Regions from separate parts of the Actinorectispora metalli genome, predicted to be linked through region 2. Evidence: riboswitches for the same ligand, from Rfam matches in the RefSeq annotation. Region 2 holds a riboswitch; each other region holds the start of a gene.

Region 1 (7,034 bases), 3.3 Mb from region 2:
GGACTCCGATGATCTGCTGGGGCTGCGCAGGAAGGCACTGTGTGAACGCCGCGACGCACTGACCACGGCCCTGCGCGCGGCCCTCCCCGACTGGCGCTTCGCGGTACCACCCGGCGGCGCTTCCCTCTGGGTGGAACTGGATGCCCCGATCAGCACCGCGCTGGTCCGGGCCGCGAGCGCCCACGGCGTCCGCCTTGTCCCCGGCCCCCGCTTCGGCCTCGGCGGCACCCTGGAACGCTTCCTCCGCCTGCCCTACACCGCGGCGCCGGACCAACTCACCGAAGCCGTCCGCCGCATCACCCTGGCCCGCGAAGACGTAGCCCAAGGCGCCCCAGCAGAACCCTTCTATCCCGCGATCGTGGCCTAAGAACGCGGGTCGCCGAGCCGCTGGTTTTCGCGACCGAAGTGGAGTGGTTCAACCTGCGGCATCATGCCCAGTTCCGCGGAATGTTGGTGCACAGGGACTTGGGCCAGACCAAGACCACGCAGGGCAACACCGAGGTCAAGTCCTTCGTCCAGCGCTTGTGCGCCGAGCGAGGGAGGCGCGCGGCCTGCCGCCGCGACCCCGAAAGACCGAAGCCGTGCGGCGTCGATGGTCGACGGCCGCACGACTTCGGTCCGCTGTCGGATCAGAGCGCGGCCACGGACCTCGCACTGGCCGAATCCGAGCGGGTGCCGGTCGCTCGTTCCAGAAGTAGGCCGGAGACCAGTCCGAGGGTGGCCCAGAGTGCGGCCAGTTCCGCCAGTGAGGCGAGGCGGAATTCCCAGATCACCGCCGCGGGCACGTCCGATGGAATCGTGTCCGGGCTCGCCGGGAACACGATGATCAGCAGTGCGTACGCGGCCACGGTGACGACCGCGGTCACGGTCGCGCGCAGGGACTCCTGCCAGGTGGTGGGCAGCCTGCGATGCAGTGCGAGCGCCAACAGTGCCACGGCGACGCTCGCGGCCATGAACGCCAAATAGAACAGCGTTCGCTGGTCGACTGTCTCCGGATCACCGACGGCGGGCGGATTGGCGGGGTACTTGATCATGGGGAGGAGCGCCACCGCCACGAAGCCCGCGGTCGCGAGGGCCACGCTGTGACCGAAGTCGGTCCGGCCCGGCAGCCCGGTCCTGAGCAGCGCGAAGGCGACGGCGAAGACCGCGCCGAGCACCAGCGCCACGATCAGCACCGCGAGCATCCCGCCGACGATCTGCATCGGCCGGGACACCAACTCCTCCGCATGCGAATGGCCCGCCCCGGCCTCCGCATGGGAGTGACCCGCCCCGGCACGGGCCTCCTCGATGGCCAGCGCCTTGCGGATCGGCACCTCGACGACCAGCAGCGAGACCAGCGCGGCCACCAACCCGGCGGCCAGACCACCGAGCAGCGTGCTGCGGAAAAGGGCGCCAAAGGACAGCGTCTTGTCTGTCATGTGGCGTCCCGTCAGTGACACGGAACGGCGAGCGCGTGCCTGCCGTCGTGGAAGAACTCGTGCAGCACCTGGGCGTTGGCCGCGAGCAGCAGCCCGTTTTCCTGCAGCGCCAGGTAGGCCACCACCAGCCCGACAACGGCGAGGAGGTAGGCCCAGATCGGAACGGAAATCGCGGGCTGTCGACTGAGAGCAGGCGACGTCATGGCGATCAAACCTTCTTCCATCTCTCGTGGAACGGTTGCATGTCGCCGCGGCCGGTCTCCTGACTCCCGGATCAACGCTCCCTCGGCCTTCCCACCCGGCACTGGAAATACTGGGCAGTGGCGCAGACGAGGGGTGCTCCCCGATTACAGTGGCGAGGACCGCGCCGGACTCACACCGGCTTCCCGATCACCGCGGCCCTCCGACCGTAGCAATCCACTAGCCCGCCAAGGTCACCGTACGATGCCGGATGGGTCACCGGTGCTCGCATCGCGGCCGAGCAAGTCACCACACCGCGCGCACAGGAGCGCATGACGGTGCCCCACATGTAGATGATGGGAAGTACATCTCACTAGGTCTCATCTGAGCTTGGTCGAACCCCAACTTCAGGGCAGATGACCAGCTCTGGAAATTTGTGATGCGGTGAAGGCTCGGCACACCATGGCGGTCGACGCGGTGGTCATCGGAGTCGCCGGCGTGTTGGAACGACCCGAGGAGCTGGTGTTGGCCCGACCCGACGGTACTGGCGAACTGCGGCGAATCGGGCTATCACTGCCGCTCTCGCCTCTGTGCGAAACCAGGCCGGACAGCAGGTCCGGTTGACCGGTGCTCTGCGGGGCCAGGTGTCCAGTCGGGTATTTCGGGCGGCCCCGCACCGAGTATCAGCCCGTGCACCCGATGCTGGTGGCGGAGGCGCGGGCGGAGGTCTCCGGGGAGTCTTTCGCCGACCGCTTGCGGCCCCGCGTGCATCGCCTAAGACCCGACCTCGCCATCGACGACATCGACTCCTCGACGGCTGATCGCCGAACGTTGAGATTTCCTGGTTGACGGTGATCGGGGTGTGCGCGATAGGAATATATTGTTCGGCAACCTCAAATGGGAATTGAGGTTGCCGAACAAGCTGAATTGCTATGCGGCTGCTAGCAATGCGTTGTCTCCGCCGTTGGCAGTGTGCTCAGTTCGTGTTCCACTTGCAGTTCGCGGTCATGCTTGTTTCCACGCTCAGATGCTTTCCGTGCTGCGTTCCGCAGAGGTAGTACCGCCGACCGTCGTGCTCCACGGCGAAGGTGCCGTCGCCACGGTGCCACACTCCGCGGTCGCCCTGAAGGCCGGAGCAGTGTTGGAAGATGACGTTGTCACTCTGATCGGGTGAGAGAAGCGTATCGAGGCACATCGTGGATCCGAGGGTGATGCGCTTGGTGCTCTCGTTGTAGCCGAGGGCCTGGTTCGGTGAGTGCTCGTCGCAGGTGTCCAGCAACAATGAGCCAAACGTGTTGTAGGTGCTGGCACACAGGCCGGTGGCCACATGGCGGAACCCCGCCTGCGGCTCGGCCGCGGCGGACGACGCCGCGGCCGCGATGGTCACCCCGACTGCCGCGGCCACAGTGGCCACCAGCGCAACCAGTCTGGATACCAACGATGCATTGCTTTTCACGTTAACGATTCCTTTACTTACAGGGATACCGGCACCGACTCATGCCCTGTGAGTAGGATTTAGGACCGATTGAAGTACAACAACTGCCTATTTCCCATACCCTCACGGTATGGAAGTCGAGGGACGACACCTGCGGGTGGTTCGCGCCATTGCCGACGAGGGCAGCCTCACGAAAGCAGCGGCCGCTCTCGGTTTGCCGCAACCCGCGCTTTCCCGTCAACTCCACCGGCTGGAGCAGGCCCTCGGCGGGGAATTGTTCATCCGCGATCGCAAGGGAGCCCGGCCCACCGAGCTCGGCCGCTACCTACTCGCCAGGGCGAATGTCGTGCTACCTGTGCTGGATGAGATCAACACGGCATCGTGCCAGCGAGGCGTGAGCTCGCGCCTGGTTCGCTATGGCGCGGCGGAGAGCCCGTTCGCTGCCGGCCTGCTGCCTCATCTGCGCGAGCTCGTACCCGGCGTCGAAGTCAACATGCGCACCGAGAAATCGAACAGCACGCTGATCAACCTGGTTGGGGCGGGTCGGTTGGACCTTGCCGCCCTGACCGAGTTTCCTGGCTTCGAACTCCCGCTGCGGGCCGGCCTCACCAGGCACACCGTGGTGACGGAACCGATGTTCGTGCTTGTCGCCGACGATCACCCTGCCGCCAGAGCCACCCAGGTGGCCCTCGCCGATCTTGCCGGTGCGGACTGGGTGCTGCGTCCACCCGATGACAACCGCTTCCGCGAGTACTTCGCGCAAATCTGCGCCGCGGCAGGCTTCGTCCCCCGGCTACGGCTCGAAGCAGAGTTGGGCGGAATGACCGATCTGGTCAGGCACGCACACGCGATCGGAGTGGGCCAGGCGACCTTCCGCCACACCCCGGGCATCACCGTCGTGCCGCTGGAGCACGCTCCATTGTGGTTGCGTCACGCGCTGGTATGGCGGCAGGACAACCCACTCGATGCCCATGCGGCACGCCTGATCCGATCGGCGGAGAACGTGTACCAGGCGGCCGTGCGCCGAAGCCCCGTTTACCTCGACTGGCTACGCCGCCACAAAGACACCGTGCGCCCATGAGACGCCGGACTTGAGGCCACGGGCACTCGATCCGTCGAGGCAGCTAAAACAAGCCCAGCAACCCGGCTTCGTCCGGCGTCAGAAGGGCAGCCGCAGAGGCGGCCATTGCCAATGGCACCGTGCAACCAGCCGGCAAGGGCGATGATCAGGACTGCGCACACTGCGGCGCCGACAACCGCCAGCAGGCCCAAGGCAGGTAAGTGGCGATCTCGCCTGGGGCGCAGACGAGTTCGCCCGATCTCCAGAGTGATCTGTTCCATGCGTGGGCCGCTTCGATCTCGTGACCGCCGCTCACCGGTGGGGCCGCGACGACGTCGGTGGCGGTTGGTGGATCAACCGGGTGTCGATCCGGGTGTGCTGCGGATGCACGGGCGGCGGGTCACGAGCGGCACGCACCATCCCCGGCTGGTGGCGCAGTACCTGGCGTGGCGGGCACCGGACGACGTGGAGATCAAGGAGCCGGACGAGTCCCTGTTGGCGCGGGAGAGGGAGCACGATTCGCCGACGCTGCCGTTCCGCCTGCCGTGTGAGTACCTGATCTCGGTGCGGGTAGCCCGGCCCGGCCCGGCGACGAAGGCGGAACGGGTGCCGCACGCCCGCGCGCAGGCGCAGCGGGCGACCCGGGACCGGGTGGTACACGACTTCACCGAGGCTTGGCGCGCGACGTCGGACGAGCTGCTGGTGGTGGACCCGAAGACCCGGACGACCGCTGCGCCGAAGGCCGCCAAACCTTCTGCCGTCGGGTGCAGTGGGGCGGTCGGCTGGACCGACGGGACCAGACCCTCCAGATACCGGGTGCCGATCGGCGCGCAGGTGTCGTGTCCGACGGTCACCGGGGCGAAGTCGACGAACGTCGCCCCGTGGGCGCGGGCCTGCGTGCGCATGGCCGCGCTCAGCTCATCGACCTTGGCCTGCATGTAATTCGCGTCCCTCGCCCAGATCGGTTGCCTCGGGTGGCAGCCGTCCTTGCGGATGTAGGTCCCGTAGCCGGCCACGATCACCTCGGCGTTCGGTGACCGCCGGTGGATTTCCTCGAGCGCCGTGCCCAGTCGCGGTGCCCACGCCTGAATCTTCTTCGACACCGAGTCGACGCCGCCCGAGGTCAGCCTGTCGGCGCACGAGGTGCCCGCGGGTTCCGGCAGGACGTTGAGACAGCCGAGCGCGGTGGGGACGAGGCCGATGTCGTTGATGCCGATGGTGAGCGTGACCAGATCGGTGTCCGGCCGCAGCGCGTCGTACTGCGGCGCGACGAACCCGAACTGCCGCCCGGAGAAGTCGGCCACTGTCGCGACGCCACAGCTCACGTCTGTGAGCCGGGCGCCGAGCCGGTTCGCGACCACCGCAGGCCAGTTGCGGCGCGATCGCGTGCACACCAGGTCGTCCTGGATCGGGACCCCGCTGCCGGACACCGACGAGTCGCCAAGCGCGACGTAGTCGAGCGTCTTCCCGGCCACGGCGGGCACCGCGAATGCCGCCAGCATCGCCACCACTGCGATTGCCGTCCCGATCCCGCGCTGTCGTGGCATCGTTGCCTCCAGCTAGCCGCCAGTAGGCAGATGATGCGCGGCGCGCGCCGAGCAGCGCATTGGGAAATGACTCAAAGTGGCCACCCGAACCATGTGATCGGTCACCAATAGGGCCATCGCGAAATCCGCTTGATGAATCCCACAGTGGTAGACGACTCCCGAAACAGTGGTCGCTCTCAAGGGCTCTTCGATCGCGAAGATCGTTTGCCCCATCCCGCCCGGCGGCACCACTACCGCCTTTGTAAAGGACCCGTGATCTGCGATCGACGGGACCGTTGTCGGTCTGCCAATGATTACACTCCCTATTGTTGTGACCCCCGAGCGTGCTCTTTTCGGCGGGCGATCTGATCGGGTTTTGCCTGGTGGAATGCAGTGTTGGGTTGAGTCCCGGCGGTATCGACGTGAGAATTATGCCGAGTCGCTATGGCTGAAACCGGACGGCAAGTCCTATCGTTCGAACTCAGGCTGATTGCGTATTTATCGAAATGTGATCGACGTCTATAGAACGCCGGGGCGAATTCCTGTCCGTCCCGGTGCCCTTGCGTCTGTAGAGAGGAAGTCTCGATGTTGCTTCGTAAAGTCGGAGTGTTCGTGGCGGCAGTGTTCGCCGGTGCGCTATTCGTCGCTCCATCCGCTGTCGCCGATAACAGCTCCGAGTACAACCCCTATATCGTCGGTGGCCGCGATGCCACCGAGGACTACCCCTTCCACGTCAAGCTGTTCTCCAAAGACGGCCGGTTCCAATGCGGCGGTTCGCTGGTCAAGGCCAACCGCGTCGTGACCGCCGCGCACTGCGTGAGAGGCGTGACCTCGGTCCGCGTCGGCGGCCGCACGCTGGACAGTGGCGAGGAGATCCAGGTCGTCGGCTCCGCGCGAACCAAGCCCGACTTCGCCATTCTTAAGCTGGAGCGTGACGCGACGTCCACGCCGATCCCGATCACCAGCGACCCGCTCGCCCAGGACACCGCGGTCCGCATGATCGGCCACGGCCAGACCTGCCCGACCCCAGGCTGTGACACCGCGCCGCAGATAGTGCAAGAACTGGACACCACCCTGGTCACCGGCTGCGTCGCCAATTTCGTACCCGAGCTCGAACTGTGCGTCGGCGGACCGAACGGCCACGGCGCTTGCTACGGCGACTCCGGTGGCCCAGTAGTGGTCAAGGTCAACGGCCGCTGGGAACTCGCAGGCGCCGTCGTCCGTGGCGGCGTCACCCAGGCGGACTGTGCCAAGGCTCCGTCCATTTCCGAGAAGGTGCCCGCCTTCAAGGCGTGGATCGACCAGCAGGGCTGACCTGCGAGCAAGCCACCTCACTACCAATCGGCCGCCGGGAATCCCTGCCCCGGCGGCCGAATCCCTCTGCCCCGCAACGTGTGAACAACGGCTTACCGCGG
Region 2 (7,034 bases):
GACCCGCGTCCATCGGGTGCTTGACCTTCGTGGTCTCCATGACCAGGTCGGCGGCGTCGACCAGTGCCTTCGGGGCGTCGCGGCCGGTGATCACGACGTGTTGGTGGCCCGGGCGGTCGCGCAGCACCGAGACGACCTCGTCGACGTCCACCCAGCCCCACTTCATGGGGTAGGTGAACTCGTCGAGGACGTACATGCCGTGGGTCTGCGCGGCGAGCCTTCGGGTGATCTCCCGCCAGCCTTCGACGGCCGCGGCGGCGTGGTCGTCCTCGGTGCCCTGCTTGCGGGTCCAGGACCAGCCCTCGCCCATCTTGTGCCACTCCACCGGGCCGCCCTGGCCGGTGTCGGCGTGCACCTGACCGAGCGCGCGGAACGCGGCCTCCTCGCCCACCTTCCACTTGGCGGACTTGACGAACTGGAACACCCCGATCGACCAGCCCTGGTTCCAGCCGCGCAGGGCGAGACCGAACGCGGCGGTGGACTTGCCCTTCATCTCGCCGGTGTGCACCACCAGCAGCGGCCGGTTGCGCCGCTGCCGCGTGGTCAGCCCGTCCGCGGGCACCTGTTCAGGCTGCCCCTGTGGCATGTTGGTTCCCTTCTACGCGGCACGACTGGCGTGCACGACCGCGGTCATGTGGTCGGCGGACAGCTCCTCCAGCCGCAGGCTCGGTGCGCCGAGCACATCGGCGACCTGCGGGGCGAGGCCGAGACGGACCGGACCGTTCTCGCAGTCCACCACCACCGCCGAGACACCGTCGGCGGCGAGTTGGGCGGCGGCGCGCAGGGCGTCGGTGACGGCGTCGCCGCCTGCGGAGGCGGCGACCGTGGCGCGGCCGTCGGTGACGAGCACCAGCAGCGGGCGGCGGCGGGGGTCGCGGACGCGTTCGACGGCGAGCAGCCTGCGGGCCCGCAGCAGGCCGTCGGCCAGCGGGGTGCGGCCCCCGGTGGACAGCCTGCGCAGCCGGGCGACCGCGGCGTCCACCGAGGACGTCGGCGGCAGCACGACCTCGGCCTCGGTGCGGCGGAAGGTGATCAGGCCGACCTTGTCGCGGCGCTGGTAGGCGTCGCGGAGCAGGGAGAGCACCGCGCCGGACACCGCGGACATGCGCTGCCGGGCGGCCATCGAGCCGGAGGCGTCCACCAGGAACAGCACCAGGTTGCCCTCGCGGCCTTCGCGCACCGCCAGCCGGATGTCCTCGCCGCGCACCAGCAGACCAGGGCCGCTGCGGCCGCGGGCGGACTGGTGGGGGGCGGCGGCGGTGAGCATGCCGACCAGGTGCAGGCCGTGGCCGTCTCGCGTGGCGGACCGCACGGTGCGGCCGTAGCGGGACCGCGAGCGGGACCGCCGCCCCGGGGCGCCCTCGCCGATGCCGGGCACCTGGAGCAGGCGGGCTTTGAAGGCGGGCGCGGGTGCCGCGGGCGGCTTGGTCGACTGGCCGCCCTGGGTGCGGTCCGAGCCGTTGCGCTGACCGTCCTGTGTGGAGTCCGGCCGCTCGCCACCCTCCGGGCCGGTTTCGGGCCGCTCGCCCCCGCCGTCCGGCGGGGAGTCGGGGCCGTCGCCTTCGGGCGGGCCTTCCCCGTCGGGCGGTTCGGGGTCTTCGCCGTCGGCTTCTTCGGCGGCCTGTTGCATGGCCTGTTGAAGCTGGTCCTCGGAGATGCCGGGTTCGTCGAAGGGGTCGCGGCGGCGGCGGTGCGGCAGCGCGAGCCGCGCCGCGACCTCCACATCGGACTCCGCGACCTCGGCCGCGCCGCGCCAGGCGGCGTGGGCGACGGCGGTGCGGGCCACCACCAGGTCGGCGCGCATGCCATCGACCTCGAAGGCGGCGCACAACGCGGCGATCCGGCGCAGTTCGGCGTCCGGCAGCGACACCCCGCCCAGTGCGGTGCGGGCGGCGACGATCCGGTCGGCCAGCGCGGCGTCGGCGTCGATCCAGCGGGCGGCGAAACCCGCGGGGTCGGCCTCGTAGGCGAGCCTGCGGCGGATCACCTCGGCGCGGGTGTCCACATCGCGGGCGGCGGCGACGTGCACGGTGAGGCCGAAGCGGTCCAGAAGCTGCGGCCGAAGCTCGCCTTCCTCCGGGTTCATGGTGCCCACCAGCAGGAACGACGCGGCGTGCGACACCGAGACGCCTTCCCGCTCGACGTGGGCGCGGCCCATCGCGGCGGCGTCGAGCAGCAGGTCGACCAGGTGGTCGTGCAGCAGGTTGACCTCGTCCACGTACAGCACGCCGCGGTGCGCGGCGGCCAACAGCCCTGGTTGGTAGGCCCGCACACCTTCGGTGAGCGCTCGTTCCAGGTCGAGGGAGCCGATCAGCCGGTCCTCGGTGGCACCGACCGGCAGCTCGACCAGCCGCGCGGGCCGCCGGGCGCCGGGTCCGGTGTGCGGCGCGTCCGGGCAGCCGGGGTCGGGAGTGCCGGGCGCGCAGGCGAAACGGCAGGACTCGACAACGTCGACGGCGGGCAGCAGCGCGGCCAGCGCACGGACCACGGTCGACTTGGCGGTGCCTTTCTCGCCGCGCACCAACACCCCGCCGATTCCGGGGTGCACGGCGTTGAGCAGCAACGCCAACCGCAGGTCGTCGTGGCCGACGACGGCGGAAAACGGGAAACGGGCCGTCATCGGCGGCCACCGCAAGCGGTCATGCCCCACGTTCCTTTCTCAGGTGTCCACGCCCGATCAAAGGGAGTCGCGTGGGGCGGAGTTCCTGGCTCCCGGGTGCCGGTCACAGTTGCGGGACAGCGCCGGATTCGCACCGGCTTCCTCCCACTCCCACGCGAGGGTTCCCTCGCATCGTCGCAGACACCCCCGTCCGCTGTCTCCCCAGGGAGACGGTGCCGACTCCCTGGGGAGAGCCCGGGACTAGCCCAGTTGAGCGGTCAGGTCCGCGTGGTAGGCGGCGACCCGGTTGTACACGCCGGGCTTGCCCGCGCGGGCGCAGCCGGTGCCGTGGGAGGTGATCCCGATGAGCTTGCCGCCCGCGGTCATCGGGCCGCCGGAGTCACCGCCGCAGGTGTCCACCCCGCCCTGCGGCAGGCCCGCGCAGGTGTGCAGCGCGGGCTTATAGGTGGCGTAGGCCTTGCCGCAGTCGGCGTCGGACCACACCGGCACGGTCGCCCGGAGCAGGAACTGGGAGGACGCGCCGCCCTCCGCGGTCAGCCCCCAGCCGAGCACGGTGGCGGACACGCCGGGCGCGTAGAGCCCGGCGTCACCGGGTCCTGCCAGCGGCAGGGTCCGGTAGGGCAGCGACGTGCCCAGGGTTAGCACCGCGACGTCGTAGCCCGCGGTAAGCGAGACGTACTGCGGATGCACCCACTTCGCCGTGACATCGGCGACCACGCCGTCGGTGCCGAGTTCGTCGTCGCGGCCCGCGACCACGCGCACCGCGTTCGGCTCGCGTTTGGCGACGCAGTGCGCGGCGGTGACGACCTTGCGCGGCGTGACCAGGGTGCCGCCGCAGAACTGGTGGTTCGCCGTGTTCAGCAGGTACACGGCGTAGGGGAACTGGCTGGTACTGGCGCGCTCACCGCCGACGATGTAGTCCCCACCCTGGGCGGGTGCCGCCAAGAGCAGGCAGAACAACGCGGCCAGCGCGCTGCTCCAACTTGATCTGTGCCCTCGCATTGTTTCTCCGATTCCGCCCCGACCGGACCACTTGGGAGGCGGGGAACGGACGGGGCACCTGTGGTGGACACAGCCAACGTCGCGTTCAGGCCTGCTACAACCGCCGTCCGCCGACGGCGTTTCGGCTGGTTGACGGCCTCAGAACAGGCGCGCGGGGACGCTGAGCGGAGCACGGAAGGAGAGCAGACCGAGCATCGGCGGTTGGTCCTCTGTGGCCGGTCGCAGGTCGGGCAGCGCCCGCGCGACCTCGTCCAGCACCACCGTCGCCTCGGTCCTGGCCAGTTCCGCTCCGACGCAGAAGTGCCTGCCGTAGCCGAACGCCAGGTGCCTGCGCCCGTCCGGCCGGGCCGGGCAGAACTGTTCGGGCGAGTCGTGCACAGCCGGATCGGAGCCCGCGCCCGCGAGCATCAGCAGCACGTGGGCGCCCGCGGGCAGCGGAACGCCACCGAGCACCACCGCTTCGGTGGCGACCCGCCGCCAGGTGATCACCGGCGGTTCGCGGCGCAGCACCTCCTCGACGCAGGCCTCGGCGAACCCGCGCTCGCCCGCCGCCAGCCGCGCCCAGTCCTGCCTGCGGGCCAGCATCCGGTGCAGGACGGTGCACAACAGCTGGGTGGTGGTCTCCTGCCCCGCGATGAGCAGGAAGTAGCAGACGCCGACGGCGTACTTCACGCCCAGCGGCTTCCCGTCCACCCGGTAGCGGGCAAGCGCGCTGAACAGGCCGGTTCCGGCCGGGTCGGCGCCGCGGATGCGGTCGGCCAGCCAACGGTGGAACTCGCCCGCGGCGACGGCGAGTTCAAGTTGGCGCCCAGGGTCGGGTCGGCCCCAGAACAGCTCCAGCGACGCGACGCTCCACGCCTTGAGCGCGCTGAGATCGACGTCGTCGATGCCGAGCAGTTCCAACACCACGCGGGCGGGCAGTTCGCGGGCGATGACGGGGGCGAGGTCGACGGCGCGCCCCGCCCGCAGGTCCGGCTCGGCCCGCCGCAGCGCCTGGGTCGTCAACTCGCGGATGCGCGGCACCGCGGCGTCGATGCGGGCGCGGGTGAAGTAGGACTGCACGAGCCTGCGCAGGCCGCCGTGGGTGGGGGTGCCGTTGTTGGCGAGGGTGGGCGGGAGCGCGAAGCCCGCCTTGGCCAGCACGCGGAGCACAGGCGGCGGCAGCGGTGTGATCGCGGTCAACGCGTTGTCCGGGGCGAACCGCGCGGGGTCGGTCAGCACCGCGCGGATGTCGTCGTGCCTGCTCACCAGCCACAGCCCGGTGGCGGGGTGGTGGCAGACGGGACGCTGCTCGCGCAACTCGGCCAGCACGGGGTGCGGGTCGGCCACGAAGTCGTCACCGAAGAGGTCAGGCGTCGTCGCTGGCTGTCGCACGAGGCAAGACCGTAACCCCGGGATGTCAGACTGCCTCCCGTGAGTTCGGGCACTGAGGACGTTTTCGGCTGGCTGGATGTGCGCTCGGCGGCGCGGGAGCGCGCCGGGCTGCGGCGCGCGCTGCGGCCGAGGCCCGCCGCCGACACCCGGCTTGACCTGGCCGGGAACGATTACCTCGGCCTGAGCAGGCACCCTGCGGTGACCGAGGCGGCGGCCGAGGCGGCGCGGGTGTGGGGTGCGGGGTCCACCGGGTCGCGGCTGGTCACCGGCTCCACCGAGCTTCATGCCGCACTCGAGTCCGAGCTAGCGGAGTTCTGCGGTGCGGAGGCCGCGCTGGTGTTCTCCTCCGGTTACGCGGCCAACCTCGCGGCGATCTCCGCGCTGTCCGGTCCCGGCACCGTGATCGTGGCGGACGCGGTCAACCACGCCTCGCTGATCGACGGCTGCCGGTTGAGCCGCGGGTCGGTGCAGGTCGTCGAGCACCGCAAGGTCGACGCGGTGCGCACCGCGCTGGCCGAGCGGGACCGCAAACGCGCGCTGGTGGTGTCCGACTCGGTGTTCTCCGTCGACGGCGACCTCGCGCCGCTGGCCGACCTCGCCGCGGCCTGCCGGGACCACGGGGCCGCGTTGGTCGTCGACGACGCGCACGGGCTCGGGGTGGTCGGCGACGGCGGGCGCGGCGCGGTGGCCGCGGCCGGGTTGGCGGGAGCGCCGGATGTGGTGGTCACCATGACGCTGTCCAAGTCGCTGGGCAGCCAGGGCGGCGCGGTGGTCGGCCCGCGCCGGGTGATCGAGCACCTCATCGACACCGCGCGCACCTTCATCTTCGACACCGGGCTGGCGCCCGCCTGCGCGGCCGGTGCGCTGGCCGCGCTGCGGCTGCTGCGCGCCGAACCCGAACGCGCCCATCGCTGCCGCGCGGTTGCCCGCGAACTGGCCGACCGGCTGCGCGCCGCGGGCCTGCCCAGCAGCGACCCGGCAGCGGCGGTCGTCTCGGTGCTCGCACCGTCACCGGAGGAGGCGGTGGCCTGGGCGGCAGCGTGCCGCGCCGAGGGCGTGCAGGTCGGCTGCTTCCGGCCGCCGTCGGTGCCCGATCGCTTCTCCCGCCTGCGGCTGACCGCCCGCGCCGACCTCACGGCCGCTGACCTCGACCGCGCGGTGGACGTGATCACCAGTACCGCACCGGCGGCGTTGCGTTAGAACGCGACCCGCACCCACGACGTCGGCAGGACCCTCCGGCACGTGAGGTGCAGGAGGGCCCATGCCCGCGACAGTCGGGTGACGCCACGGCCGCGGTGTCACCCGCGCATTCCCATGCCCACCGTGCCGCTGGACCGCGCTCAGTGCGGCGAATCGCGACGTGCGGACACCGTCGCTTCGGGTCGCGGCCTCGGTGGTCAGTGGCGGCGCATGGGGACGTGCGGGACACCGCCGTCGTCGAACTCCTCACCACTCCGCGCGAAGCCGAAGCGGGCGTAAAAGTCCTGTAGATGGACCTGCGAGTCCAGGACACAGGGAGCGTGGCCGACCTCGGCGAGCGCGGCCTCCATCAACTGGCGGGACAGCCCGTGGCCGCGGTAGCCGGTCGCCGTGCACACGCGGCCGATGCGGAACTCGCCAGCGGCGTTCTCCAGCAGGCGCAGGGTCGCGAGCACCGGCACCGATCCCGTGCGGTCCTCGAACCAGAAATGCCTTGTGCCGGCAGCCAGATCGTGGCCGTCCAGTTCGGAGTAGCAGCTGCGCTGCTCGACGACGAAGACGTCCACCCGCAGGCGGAGCAGGTCGTACAGCCGGGCCGGGCTGAGGTCGGCGGCCCAGGCTCGGTGCAGGGTGGCGGGCAGGCGCGCGGCGGTCATCGGGTAGGCCTATCACATCTGCGAGCAAGACTCACGTTGAACGTGAGCCAGCCCGCCCCGACTGGCATTCTCAGGAAAATCTACGTTAAGATCCCATCAATGCAGTGATTCTTCCTGTCATTGACCTGCTTGACCTTGTTTTCGATGGAGGTGTCTCCCGATGTCGTGGATGTCCATTGATG
Region 3 (7,034 bases), 2.1 Mb from region 2:
AGCCGGATGCCGACCTTCAACCGCAAGTTCCGCATCGTGATGGACTGGATGCTGGCGCTGCTGTTCCAGCGCGAGGTCGTGGCGCTGGGCCAGATCAACGACCCCAAGGCGGACTTCGCCCGGGCCGCTGCCAGCTGACCGAAGTGTTTGAGAGCTCAAAGATGGACTACACAGAGTAGTAGGCTCTGGGTAGCCCACTTGGCGGTTGCGGGTCAGCGTCGCTCTCAGTGGTCACAAAGCATTAGGCCATTCGATGCGAATATTCTTCAAAGGTGTCGAATTGGTCACAAAAACCTGTCTCACCTATGACCTCAGGCTATGCGTTCTCTGACGCTCTGTTACCGTAGTCTGACGCAATAGGGGATCATCACCTGAAAGCGTGAGAGCGCTGGGGAGACGAGGTGAACCCGGTGTCCATCGAGGAAATGGCTGCTCGGATCCGCAAGGGCGAGCTCAAGGACGGTCAGCTCGCCGACTTCGCGGCAGAGTATGCCCGAGCACAGAAGATCTTTCGCAAGAAGGATGACTGATGACTGAGATCGGGCGGGAGCGGGAGGACGGCCCGCACCCGCCCGATCCGTCGCGTCAGGGGAGCAATTCCAAGTCCGTGCCGCTGCTGTTGCAGGGCCAGGACTACTTCTTCCGCGCCGCCGACACCTGCCTGGACTTCCAGGAGGAGGTGCACCGGCAGGGCCTGTCGGGCGATGACCCCAGCGGCAATCCGCTGCCCTGCGTCCTGGTGCTGTCCAGGGCGGCCGATATGGAGATGAACGAGCTCTCCCTCGCGCTGGCCGAGCGCGGCATCAGGATGGCCCGCATCGATGCCGACCGGTGCCTCGACCTCGATCTCACGATCTACACCGACGCGCCCATCCTCGAGCTGGACCGCAGGCTGTTGCGGCCGCTGCTGGTGTGGCGGCGCCACTTCGACGTCACCGCCATCCCGGTCGACCCTCGCACGATGAACGGTGCCTACGCCATCGACCAGTGGCGGGCGGTGGTCAACTGGCTGGCGGGCCGCACCGACTGGGCCCAGGTCAACCCCAACCAGCCGAGCAGCACCCTGGACCGGCTCACCCAGCTTTCCGACGCCGCCGCGGCCGGACTGGACGTGCCCCGCACCGCCGTCACCACCCGGCCGGGGCGGAGCAGGCCGGGCGGCGGGCGGTGCATCGTCAAAACCATCGGCCACCACCTGCTCGAACCCAAGCCCGGCTCGCTACAGGGCCTGTTTCCCCGGCCTCTGGACGCCCGCAGGGCGAGTGAGACGCCGGAACCCGCACCGGTCATCGTGCAGCAGTACCTGAAGTCCGACGGCGAGCTCAGGGTGTTCGTCATCGGCGAGGAGCTGTTCGCCTACCGGGTGGTCAAGCACGATCCGGCCCAGCTCTGGGTCGACCCGGACGCGGTGAGCGTCGAACCCACCGAGGTGCCCCCGTTCCTCGGGGAGCAGTTACTCGGGCTGGCCAAGCGCTGGCGGCTGTCGGTCGCGGCCTTCGACCTGCTCGTCGTGGACGGCAAGCCGGTCTTCCTCGAGGTGAACGTGAACTGCGACTGGCGCTGGTTCGAGCACCGCGCCGACCGGACCGACGTCTCCGACCTGCTGCATGACTGGGTCGCCACGAAGTTCGAACAACTTCGTGAAACAAGTCACATAAGCTGAGCGTTGGACGGGCGCAGTTCGTAATTATCTTCAGGCGCTGGAATGGCGTAACGCCGAGGCGTCGGCGGTTACGCCCGCGGTCGAATGGACTCCTTCCCACTGGTCCGGCTGGGGCGATTTTTCGCGTTCGCTCCCGTTCGGCGGGCTTGAGCCTCTAGGCTGCGCTCCGCCCCCGTAGCCCAATCGGTAGAGGCAGGCCCCTTAAAAGGGTCCAAGTGACGGTTCGAATCCGTCCGGGGGCACAGCGCGGGTCTCGGTAGAGAAGAACCCGCCTCACCTGCGGTTTTGCCTGAGTCGCCTGGGCGTAGGCGACTCGGCGGCCTCTCCTGCGTTGTCCAGCGCTCACCCTGAAGTGATCTGTGCGACGCGCCCAAACGGTCGCGCCCAATACACATTGTGATCTTGTTGTGATCAATTTGTGTCCGGTCTGGTGGGCTTTCGACCGCGTCGCGCATTACCCGTTTCGCATTACCGCCGCAGCGGGATGCGATGATGAAAGCAGGCGATGGCAACCAGGAAGCCGGTGTGAATCCGGCGCGGTGCCGCCACTGTGACCGGGGAACGAACCCACCGACAGCCACTGTCCCCTCGAGGGGATGGGAAGGCCGGGAACGTGTCGATCCGGCAGCCAGGAGACTGGAGCCACTCGCCTCCTCACCACGGACATCGGGGCGGACTTCCCCGAGAGAGGGCGGCAACCATGTCGGCACCCTTGGGGCGTCTCGCGGCTCTGGCCGCGGCGGTGCTGATCGGCTCGACCGCCTGCACGGGCGGCGCAGGCGCGCCCGCACCGGTCAACGGCCAGGACTGCATCACCTCCTTCGATGCCTCGACCGACTACTTCCCGGTCAAGTCCGAGCTTCGGCATGCCCGCAACCTCAGCCTCAGCTACCACCGCAGCTACCAGGTGCTGACCGTCAACCAGCCCTACCCCGGCGGAAAGCCGGAGTCCTACGTGCTGCTGCGCTGCGGTGCGCCCAAGCCGACGCTGCCCGCCGAGTTGGCGAACGCCCCGGTCGTGCAGACGCCGATCCGCAGCCTCTTCTCCGCCTCCACCACCCACCTCCCGCTGCTGGCCGAGTTGGACAAGGTAGACGTGCTGACCGGCGTGTCCAGCGCGAGCTTCGTGATCTCGCCCGCCGTGCGGGAACGCATCGCCGCGGGCAAGGTCGCCGAGTACGCGCCCGCCAACCAGCTGGACGCCGAGAAGGTGATCGCGGCCAAGCCCGACCTGCTGATGACCGGCGGCTTCGACGACCCCGGCTACGGCGCGCTGCGCAACGCGGGCATCCCCGTGCTGCCCAACGCCGAATGGCTGGAGGCCACCCCGCTGGGCCGCGCCGAGTGGCTCAAGGCCATGGCGGCGCTGACCGGCTCGGAGGCCACGGCGCGGGAGACCTTCGACCGCATCGAACGCGACTACAACAGCACCGCGGCCAAGGCCAAAGGCGCGCAGAAGACGCCCGTGCTCCCCGGCGTGATGCTCCAGGGCACCTGGGTCGCGCCTGCGGGCGGCAGCTTCCTCGGCACGCTGCTGGCCGACGCGGGCGGCAGCTACCCGTGGGCGGACCGGCCGGAGACGGCCAGCCTGAAGCTGGACTTCGAGACGGTCTTCGCCGCCGCGGGCGCCGCCCCGGTCTGGCTGGTCGACCGCACCTGGGCCACCACCGCCGACGCCATCGCCGAGGACGGCCGCTACGCCGAGTTGGCCGCCGTGAAGTCCGGTGCGGTGTGGACCAACGCCAAGGTCACCACGCCCTCGGGCGGCACCGACTACTACGAGCGCGGCGTCACCAGGCCCGACCTCGTGCTCGGCGACCTGGTCGCCATCCTGCACCCCGAGCTGTCGCCGGGACACGAATTCGCCTTCTACCGCCCGGTGCCGCGGCCGTGACCAACGGCCTGCCTGCCGGTACCCGGCTGCGGCGCAGGCTGACGCTGCTGGGACTGCTGCTGGCCACCGGCATCGGACTGGTACTGGCCACCGCGATCGGCTCGGTCTCGGTCCCGGTGGACGAGACGGTGCGGGTGCTGTTCGGCCTGCCGACGCACGATCCGCGCTGGGAGGTCGTGATCGGCACGGTCCGGCTGCCCAAGGCGATCACCGCCGCGCTGGCGGGCGCTGGACTGGGCGTCGCGGGCCTACAGTTGCAGACCCTGTTCCGCAACGCGCTGGCCGAGCCATACGTGCTGGGGGTCAGCGCCGGGGCGAGCCTCGGCGTGGCGCTGGCGATCATGGGCACCGTCAGCGTCGGCGGCATGTTCACGGCGGGACTCGCGCCGACCAGCCGGATCGGCATGGTGCTGGCCGCCTCGCTCGGCGCTGGTGTCGTGCTCGCGGGGGTGCTGGTGCTCTCCCGCTGGGTGCGCTCGGCGGTGACGCTGCTGGTGATCGGGGTGATGGTGGGCGCGGCCACCAGCGCCGTGGTCAGCCTGCTGCTGAACCTGACCAATCCCGAACGGGCCCAGCAGTTCCTGGCCTGGGGGCTGGGCAGCTTCGCCGGAAACACCTGGTCCGACCTGGCCGTGTTCGCGCCGACGGTGGCGGCCGGGCTGCTGATCGGGCTGCTCATGGTCAAACCGCTGAACGCCTTGCTGCTCGGCGAGAGCTACGCCCGCACGATGGGCCTGCCGGTGCGCGGGGCAAGGGCGCTGACGCTGGTCAGCTCGTCGCTGCTGGCCGGGGCGGTGACCGCGTTCTGCGGGCCGGTCGCCTTCCTCGGCATCGCCGTGCCGCACCTGGCGAGGATCGCCGTCGGCACCTCCGACCACCGGGTGCTGGTGCCCACCACGCTGCTGATGGGCTCGGTGATCGCGCTGGCCTGCTCGATCGCCGTCGCGCTGCCCGGTGGGGGTGCGGTGCTGCCGCTGAACGTGGTCACCGCGCTGCTGGGCGCGCCGATCGTGGTCACCGTGCTGCTGCGCAGCAAGCGGCTCGCGGCGGGGGCGGTCACATGAGCCTGCGGCTGGACGGGCTCGGCGTCGGCTACCCCGGCCGCACCGTGCTGGCCGACCTGCACGCGGAGGCGCCCGGCGGGCGGCTCACCGTGCTGTTGGGCCCCAACGGAACCGGGAAGTCGACGCTGCTGCGCACGGTGGCCGGGTTGCAGCGACCGCTGGGCGGCCGGGCGCTGCTGACCGGGGAGCCCCTGGACGGGCTGAGCCCCGCCGAGCGGGCCCGGCGCATCGCGGTGGTGCTCACCGAGCGGATCGACGTCGGGCTGCTCTCGGTGCGGGAGCTCATCGGGCTTGGCCGCTACCCGCACACCTCGCTGTTCGGCGCGCTGGACGAGCAGGACTGGCAGGTCGTCGACTGGGCGATGACGGCCGTCGGCGTGACCGCGCTGGCCGACCGGCTGGTCGGCGAGTTGTCAGACGGCGAGCGCCAGCGGGTGCTGACCGCGCGGGCGTTGGCCCAGCAGCCGAGGATGCTGTTGTTAGACGAGCCCAGCGCCTACCTGGACGCGCCGTCCAGGGTGGCGCTGCTCGGTCTGCTGCGCAGGCTGGCCCGGCAGGAAGGGCTGACCATCGTGGTGTCCACCCACGACCTGGAACTGGCGCTGCGCGTCGCCGACCACGCCTGGCTGGTCGACCGCGCGGGCGCGCTGCACAGCGGGACGCCCGCCGAGCTGACCGACCGGGGGCTGATCGCCGCCAGTTTCGACACCCCCGAGCTGGCCTTCGACGCGGGCACCGGCTCGTTTCGGCTGCGTGAGGAGCCAGTATGAGCGGGATGGCCGTGGAAGCTGCGGGCGTGAGCCTGGACGCCAAGGCGCTCCGCGAGATCGAGGTGCCGGTGTGAGTCTGGTCGCCGAGGCGTTCCGCGAGATCGCCGTGCTTGGCTCGTTCTTCGAGGTCGGCACCGATGGCCGCCGCCGGGACGGCGAACGCGGCGGCACCCTGGCCGAGCTGTACTCCGGTGACCAGCTGGGCGGGCTGATCGACGATTTCGCCCGGCGCATGGGCACCGCCGAACGCCGGGTGGCCGCCTCGATCCTGTTCCAGGGCCACGCCGCCAGGATCTTCTCGCCCGCGCTGGGCGCGGCCCTGGCCCGTGGCGTACTGCCGGACCTCGACCCGCGGTCCCTGCGCTGGCGGGCCGCGCCCGGCGCTTCGGTCGCCCTGCACGCCCAAGCCCTGACGGGCACCGAACTGCCCTGGGCAGGCACGCGGGCACCCGCCGAACTCACCGGCGCCGACCGCGACCGGATCGCGGCCCTGCTCGTCGAGCAGGTGATCGACCGCAACCTCCGCCCCCTGCTGACCGCCATCCGCGCCGAGGTGCGGCTCGCCGACAACCTCATGTGGGGCAACGCCGCGTCCTCGTTGGCGGGCGTCACGCGCATGCTGGAGTCGAGCCCGTTCCCGGCGGGCCCGGCGATCCAGCTCACCGAGGCCCTGCTGGCGGTGCCGCCGCTCCAGGGCAGCGGCGTGTTCCACCACGTCGCGGGCATCACCGCGTTCCGCCGCCGCAACTGCTGCCTGTACTACCGCGTCCCCGGCGCGGGCATGTGCGGAGACTGCGGCCTGCCCGCCGCCCGCCGCTGACACCGCCCTCAGGAGGCGGCGGTCTCGGCGGCGTCGATGAGGCGGAGGCCCTTCAACCGGTCCAGGAGTTCGAGGATCTGGTCGGCGACCTCGTCGGGGTCGGCGTCCTCATAGGACTCGCCGAGGTCCTCGGCGATGGTGCCGACGGAACGCACCCCGTCGCACAGCGTCAGCACCGAGGCGGCGGTCCGGTTCAGCACCAGCACGCCCTCCGGGTAGAGCAGCACGTGACAGGCCCGGACCGGGTCGTACCGCAGCCTGACACCGGGGGCCAGCCGGGGAACCGTATGCGCGGCGATCGGTGCCATCCCGCCCCCTCGGTGTCAAGGTCTGTCAAGGACAACAGGGCGTCCAGGATGGCACGCCGGAGGGCGCATTTGAATGGGCGTGCCCGTTAACGCCGGGCGGCGTAGGCGGTGATCTCCATGGCGGTCTCGACGGTCGCGAAGTCGGGCTTCTCCCAGCGCGGCTTGGGCTTCGACTGGGTGTCGTTGGCGGCGCGGTTGGCGGGCTTGGTGGGTGTCGACACGATTCCTCCAGAGCGGCAGGGGCTTTGCCCCAACGCTAAGAACCGTTTTCCCAGCACGCCACCCCCGTTGGAGTGAGTGCGCCGACTGGTCTAGTCCAAGCGGACCTAGCGAAGTCCTGGCGGGCGTGTTTCGGTGTACTGACAGTTTCATAGCGTTTTCCCGCGCGGTCGTACCCTGCGACCGCTTGGAGGAGGGCAAATGACTTCCCTGCGTCATTGGGCCGCCTACGCAGCTGTGTCAGCAGCCGCCATCGCGGCAACAATCCCCAGCGCCTCCGCGGTGCCCGCCGACAA

What was found. A riboswitch is a leader RNA that binds a small molecule or an ion and turns the genes downstream of it on or off. The one in region 2 is predicted to bind cobalamin.
Region 1: linked by a shared signal. The riboswitch ahead of ACU6XJ_RS02900 (CbtB domain-containing protein) and the one ahead of ACU6XJ_RS18650 (putative cobaltochelatase) in region 2 are both predicted to bind cobalamin.
Region 3: linked by a shared signal. The riboswitch ahead of ACU6XJ_RS08395 (ABC transporter substrate-binding protein) and the one ahead of ACU6XJ_RS18650 (putative cobaltochelatase) in region 2 are both predicted to bind cobalamin.

The regions. Positions count from the first base shown of each region.
Region 1 is NZ_JBREYE010000001.1:631,073-638,106, reverse strand. It holds gene yczR (MocR-like transcription factor YczR) at 1-367, shown strand, start outside; gene ACU6XJ_RS02905 (CbtA family protein) at 630-1,418, opposite strand; gene ACU6XJ_RS02900 (CbtB domain-containing protein) at 1,430-1,621, opposite strand; cobalamin riboswitch at 1,654-1,845, opposite strand; gene ACU6XJ_RS02895 (hypothetical protein) at 2,575-2,985, opposite strand; gene ACU6XJ_RS02890 (LysR family transcriptional regulator) at 3,164-4,114, shown strand; gene ACU6XJ_RS02885 (SGNH/GDSL hydrolase family protein) at 4,447-5,640, opposite strand; gene ACU6XJ_RS02880 (S1 family peptidase) at 6,205-6,933, shown strand.
Region 2 is NZ_JBREYE010000001.1:3,949,911-3,956,944, reverse strand. It holds gene cobO (cob(I)yrinic acid a,c-diamide adenosyltransferase) at 1-586, opposite strand, end outside; gene ACU6XJ_RS18650 (putative cobaltochelatase) at 599-2,620, opposite strand; cobalamin riboswitch at 2,678-2,803, opposite strand; gene ACU6XJ_RS18645 (S1 family peptidase) at 2,861-3,622, opposite strand; gene ACU6XJ_RS18640 (cytochrome P450) at 3,761-4,996, opposite strand; gene ACU6XJ_RS18635 (8-amino-7-oxononanoate synthase) at 5,036-6,196, shown strand; gene ACU6XJ_RS18630 (GNAT family N-acetyltransferase) at 6,394-6,852, opposite strand; gene ACU6XJ_RS18625 (LysE family translocator) at 7,022-7,034, shown strand, end outside.
Region 3 is NZ_JBREYE010000001.1:1,827,582-1,834,615, reverse strand. It holds gene ACU6XJ_RS08410 (NAD(P)/FAD-dependent oxidoreductase) at 1-138, shown strand, start outside; gene ACU6XJ_RS08405 (ATP-grasp domain-containing protein) at 530-1,663, shown strand; tRNA gene ACU6XJ_RS08400 (tRNA-Leu) at 1,832-1,905, shown strand; cobalamin riboswitch at 2,119-2,315, shown strand; gene ACU6XJ_RS08395 (ABC transporter substrate-binding protein) at 2,364-3,557, shown strand; gene ACU6XJ_RS08390 (FecCD family ABC transporter permease) at 3,554-4,621, shown strand; gene ACU6XJ_RS08385 (ABC transporter ATP-binding protein) at 4,618-5,391, shown strand; gene ACU6XJ_RS08380 ((2Fe-2S)-binding protein) at 5,462-6,211, shown strand; gene pqqD (pyrroloquinoline quinone biosynthesis peptide chaperone PqqD) at 6,220-6,519, opposite strand; gene pqqA (pyrroloquinoline quinone precursor peptide PqqA) at 6,606-6,740, opposite strand; gene ACU6XJ_RS08365 (PQQ-dependent sugar dehydrogenase) at 6,940-7,034, shown strand, end outside.